Regions from separate parts of the Clostridium sp. AWRP genome, predicted to be linked through region 1. Evidence: predicted binding sites of a transcription regulator. Region 1 holds the regulator's gene; the other holds the start of a gene.
What was found. The regulator HrcA, encoded in region 1, represses chaperone genes, less so after heat shock. The targets are predictions, from matches to a motif close to TGTTAGCACTCNNNNNNNNNGAGTGCTAACA.
Positions count from the first base shown of each region.

Region 1 (3,214 bases):
CATGAATTAGTTGTTCCTAAATCAATACCTATTATTTTTGACATATTAACTTACCTCCTAAATTTAACTGCCTTAAAATTATCTTACATATATTTAATTCAAACAAATTTAATTTGTATGTTTTAAACTTAATTTGCTACTTTAACCATGCTGTATCTGATTATTTTGTCTTCTCTTTTATATCCTTTTTGCAATACTTCTACTATAGAATTTTTATCATATTTATCATCTTCTATATGCATAACTGCATTATGTAGATTTGGATCAAATTCTCCTTCGCAAGGAATTTCCTCTACATTTAATTTTGAAAGGGCATCATTAAATTGTTTCATTGTCATCTCTATACCTTTTTTCAAATCTTCTGCATTTCCTTCTACATTTACTGCCCTTTCCAAATTATCTAATACTGGTAAAACTTCTTTTAATATATCCTTACAAGCATCAGAATAAATATTGTCCTTCTCTTTAACAGTTCTTTTTCTAAAGTTATCATACTCTGCCATAACTCTTGCAAGTCTATCTTTAATAGAATCCAATTCATTTATGACCTTTTTATTTTCATCTTTTAATTTAGAATTTTCTTTTTTCAATTCTCCCATGAAATTTATCTCTTTATCTTCTGTTTCTTCTAATTCCTCTTCTGAATTATCCTCTGTGCTTTCATCTACACTTTCATTATCTTTATCTTTTTTTTCATTTTCTGAATCATTTTCACATTCTTCATTAAGGTCTTTTACATTATCACCTTTATCCTTTAACATTTAAATACTTCCTCCAATCTAACATTTATACCTATTTTACAAAATTTATTCTATTTTTCATCAGAATAGGCATTACTTAAAATATAATTCATTTCCTTTACTACATTTGCAAGTATCGATATGACTTTAGAATAAGGTATCCTTGTAGGTCCTATGACTCCAATTTCACCTATAGGTCTTTCATTCAAACTGTAAACAGCAGATACAACACTGCAATCTTCTGCACCTTCTGTATAATTTTCCTTACCAATTTTTACTGAAATATTTGAATTACTGTTCAGTAAGCTGCTAACTTTATCTTTATTATCCATCATAGATAAAAATTCTCTTGCCTTTTCTATATCCTTATATTCCGGATAATTAAAAATATTTGTAGCCCCCTGGGTATATATATTGGAATTATCTACACTATTTAGACTATCATACAATGCAGAAATTATATTATTGAATATGTCTTCATATCCTTGGAAATCATTTTTTAAATTATTTATAACTTCTAAATTTATCTGTTCAGCACTTAAATTCTTTAATCTGATGTTTAGCATATTACTTAATTTAACAAGAGTATCATCTGAAATAGTTTTTCCTACCTTTATCAAATTGTTCTTTATAATACCACTATCAATTATAAGTACCAATAATATATTGGTGCTTGATTCAATGTTTATTAACTGTACATGCTTTATATAACCCCTTTTAACTGAAGGTGCTCTAACTATAGAAGTAAGTTTGGTGAGCTCCGATAAAAGACAAACAGCCTGCTTTAATATTTTATCCACCTCAAATAAAGCTGCATCTATAATCTGTGATTTTATTATATACATTTCTTCTTGGCTCAAATTGGGTATCTGCATCAATTTGTCAACATACAACCTGTATCCATTATTGGAAGGTATCCTTCCTGAAGAACTGTGAAGTTGTTCTAAATAACCCATTTCCTCCAGATCCGCCATTTCATTTCTTATAGTAGCTGAACTTACACCTAAATTATATTTTTTAGCTATGGTTCTGGATCCAACAGGCTCAGCAGTATTTATATAATCATTTACTATTGCCTGAAGTATTTTTATTTTTCTTTCATCCATTTCCATAATATCACCTCTTTATTAGCACTCATTGTTGTTGAGTGCTAATTGCTATGATTAAAAAATATCACTCATAATTTTTTTTGTCAATACTATATAACTATATTTTAAAGGTAAATAATATGTTTTTTATAATTTAAAATAGAATTCATTGAGGTTTCTCAGATTTACTTAAAATATCTAGCTCACTTGAAATTATGTCAATATAAAATCACACATTACACTGTTAGATACTTCTATTCCTCTTTTGCTTAAGTACAGCATATGTCCCTCTTTTATTAAAATACCCATCTTTATGTACTTTTCAATTACATCCCCATATACAGAATAAATATTCTTGTTAAATCTCCTATAGAAATCTTCTGTAGAAATTCCATCTATTTTTCTAAGACCCATAAATACAAATTCCTCCATACTGTCACAGATAGAATTTTTATGTTTATCTAATCTTAAAAACTGGTTCAAATTTCCCTGTAAAATATATTCTTCTATATTTGGGGTATTTCTATACCTATAACCATCTACATAAGAATGGGCACCTGCCCCACAGCCTATATATTCCTCCATGTTCCAATAAATTAAATTATGTTTGCATTTTCTATCTTTCTTTGAAAAATTGGATATTTCATATTGTTCATATCCTATTTTAGACAAAAAATCAAGTGTGAAATAATACATCTGTCTTTCTTGTTCTTCTCCAGGCAAATTCAAGTTTTTTAATTGATGTGCATTGTAAAATGGAGTACCTTTTTCCACTATAAGACTATAACAAGATATATGTTCTGGATTCAACTTAACTACATTTTGCAATGATTCTTTCCAATCTTCTATTGTCTGACCTGGAAGTCCAAACATAAGATCTATGTTTATATTTGAAAATTTAAATTTTCTTGCCATGTCATATGTCTTTAAAAAATCTTCTAAAGTATGAATTCTTCCTATACATTTAAGTATAGAATTTTGCCAAGCCTGAAGACCTATACTAAGTCTATTTACTCCCAGCTTCCTTAAAACTTTGAATTTGTCTTCTGTAAATGTACCCGGATTACCTTCCACTGTAAATTCTAAATTATCCTCTGCATTTATTTTCTTTAATGCTTCATATATGTTATTCCAGGATTCTAATGATAAATAGGTGGGAGTCCCCCCACCTATAAATATAGTTCTTATTTTTCTATCTCCTATAGATTCTATATCTTTAGCTAGTGCTTTTGTATAACTTACCATAAGTTTTTCTTTCCCACTATAAGATGGGAAATCACAATAAAGGCACTTTTTTTTACAGAATGGTATGTGTATATATAGAGCCACAGCCTTTTTAACATCTACATTTTTATCTTGCATAAAACCACTTCCAAACTCCTACTT
Region 1 is NZ_CP029758.2:844,883-848,096, reverse strand. Features, by position in the region: gene dnaK (molecular chaperone DnaK) at 1-44, opposite strand, end outside; gene grpE (nucleotide exchange factor GrpE) at 129-761, opposite strand; gene hrcA (heat-inducible transcriptional repressor HrcA) at 812-1,852, opposite strand; gene hemW (radical SAM family heme chaperone HemW) at 2,042-3,190, opposite strand.

Region 2 (3,214 bases), 1.3 Mb from region 1:
ATTGGGAAATTGACTGATAGACGAAATATGTTAATAGCAGTGGCTGTAGATGTAACCGAAAAAAGATGTATGGAACAATTGCAAAAAAACATAGAAAAGGAGAAAATTAGGCTAAGTGAGATTAAAAAGTATGACAGAATGAAAACAGACTTTTTTGCTAACATTTCTCATGAACTTAGGACCCCCATTAATGTTATATTTTCAGCTATACAGGTGTACAAACTTAAGTTAAAGGAATGTACTTGTGAGAATCCATGTTCAGATAGATATAAATATATAAAAGTAATGGAACAAAATTGCTATCGCCTTTTAAGGCTAGTAAATAATTTAATTGACATAACGAAAATAGATTCGGGATACTTTAGTATAAATGAAGTCAATTATAATATAGTAAGCCTTATAGAAGATACGACTCTTTCTATAGCTGACTATATAAAAAGCAAAGGATTATCTGTAGTATTTGATACGGATGTAGAAGAAAAAGTTATAGCCTGTGATCCGGGAGAAATAGAGAGAATTATGTTGAATTTGCTATCAAATGCTATAAAATTTACTCCCCGCGGTGGAAAGATTATGGTTAGTATAGAAGATGGCAAGAAAAGTATTGCTATAAAGGTAAAAGATACAGGCAAGGGCATTCCTAAAGAAAAGTTAAATTCCATATTTGAACGATTTGTACAAGTTGATAAATCGCTTGCAAGAGAGAATGAAGGAAGTGGAATAGGGCTTTCACTAGTAAAAGCTTTAGTAGAATTACATGGTGGAACTATATCAGTAAAAAGTAGGGAAGGTTATGGCAGCGAATTTATCATTCATATTCCATGCAAATTAGTTGATGGTAAAGCTTCTAGTAAGAACGAATACGGTATAGAAAAAGATTACACTGAGAAAATCAATTTAGAGTTTTCTGACATATATAATTAATTTGAAAGATTATTTTTCGGAAAACTTATAAAAAACATATTGACAAAGATGAAATAATTGCTAAAATAAAATTAGCACTCAGTTACTATGAGTGCTAATAAAAATAATTTAAAGAGGCGTTTTTATGTTCCGATTAATACTTATTTATTCGAAACAAAAGGAAGTAGTAGGGACGGCTTGATTACTGTTAAATAACCGCGCTAACTTACGTTTATAAGCGAGGCTTTCTTAAATTGATTCTATTAAATATAACAAAACGTTTTTATTGAGATGAAAGGAAATGATAAAATGGCTACAAAACAATTTAAGGCTGAATCCAAGAGATTACTTAATTTAATGATTAATTCTATTTACACAAATAAGGAAATATTTTTGAGGGAACTCATATCAAATGCCAGTGATGCAATTGATAAAAGTTATTATCGTTCACTAGTTGATGAAAATGTTAGCTTTAATAAAGAAGATTTTTATATTAGAATTGCGGCAGATAAGGAAAACAGAACCCTTACTATTACCGATACCGGTATAGGTATGACAAAAGATGAACTTGAAAATAATCTGGGTACTATTGCCAAAAGTGGTTCCTTTACATTTAAAAATGAAAATGAAGCAAAAGAAGGAGTAGATATCATAGGTCAGTTTGGAGTTGGATTTTACTCTGCTTTTATGGTGTCAGATTTAGTTACTGTAAAAAGCCGTGCCTTGAATTCAGATGAAGCATACAAATGGGAATCAAAGGGCGTAGAAGGGTATACAATTGAGCCTTGTGAAAAAAATGAAGTGGGAACTGAAATTACATTAAAAATTAAAGAAAGTACTGATGACGAAAAGTACGATGAATTTTTAGATGAATATAAAATAAGATCATTAATTAAAAAATACTCTGATTTTATAAAGTATCCAATTAAAATGATGGTAAAGAAAAGCAAACTAAAAGAAGGTAGCAAGGATGAACATGAAGACTATTTTGAAGATGAAACTTTAAATAGTATGGTTCCAATTTGGAGAAAAAATAAGAATGAATTGAAGCCTGAAGATTATAATCAATTTTATATGGATAAACATTTCGGATATGAAAAACCTCTTAAGGTAATTCATTCAAGTGTTGAAGGTGTTGTAAGTTATAATACCTTACTTTTTATTCCAGCTAGAGCACCTTTTGATTTTTATACTAAGGAATTTGAAAAGGGATTGGAACTTTATTCAAATGGTGTTCTTATAATGGAGAAATGTGGAGATCTTTTACCAGATTACTTTAGCTTTGTACAGGGACTAGTTGATTCAGCAGATCTTTCACTTAATATTTCAAGAGAACTTTTGCAGCATGATAGGCAGCTTAAATTTATTGCAAAAAAGATAAAGGAAAAAATTAAAAGTGAACTTTTATTAATGCAGAAAAATGATAGAGAAAAGTATGATGAGTTTTATAAAAACTTTGGGAAACAGCTTAAATATGGTGTTTATGCTGATTTCGGAAGCAATAAAGATGTACTTCAAGACTTACTCATGTTCTATTCTTCTACAGAGAAAAAGCTTGTAAGCCTTGATGAATATGTTTCCCGTATGAAGGAAGATCAGAAGTTTATATATTATGCAACTGGTGAAAACATAGATAAAATTGAAAAATTACCACAAACTGAAATTGTTAAGGATAAAGGATATGAAATATTGTACTTTACAGACGAGGTTGACGAATTTGCAATTAAGATGCTTATGAAATACAAGGAAAAGGAATTTAAATCTGTTTCAAGCAAAGATTTAGGATTTGAATCTAATGACAAGGAAAGTGAAAAGGAAACAAAGGAAAACAAAGAACTGTTTGATTTTATGAAAGAAACATTAAATGGAAAAGTCAAAGAAGTTAGGGCATCAAACAGATTAAAGACTCATCCTGTTTGCCTTGCAAATGGTGGTGAATTGTCCATTGATATGGAAAAAGTGCTTAATACAATGCCAAACAATCAAAATGTAAAAGCAGATAAAATTTTAGAGATAAATACAAACCACCAAATGTTTAAATCAATAAAAGATGCATTTGAAAATGATAAAGATAAACTTAAAATGCTTTCAAATGTATTATATAATCAGGCACTTATGATTGAAGGACTGCCTGTAGATGATCCTGTGGAATTTGCAAATGATGTTTGCTGTTTGATTAAGTAAAGAGGAATATGCTGACAAATCTCACCACGTTAAAAACTTTTAATAAGTCTAAAGCTGGGCATTTTGAAAATCTAAAGAAGTTTAGCTAAACTCGTACCTAAGACATATCTAAGCTTCTAAGACTTTC
Region 2 is NZ_CP029758.2:2,163,417-2,166,630, forward strand. Features, by position in the region: gene DMR38_RS10075 (ATP-binding protein) at 1-924, shown strand, start outside; gene htpG (molecular chaperone HtpG) at 1,213-3,087, shown strand.
Region 2: htpG (molecular chaperone HtpG) is a predicted target of HrcA. The motif match lies at 994-1,024, and genes of this name have one in related genera.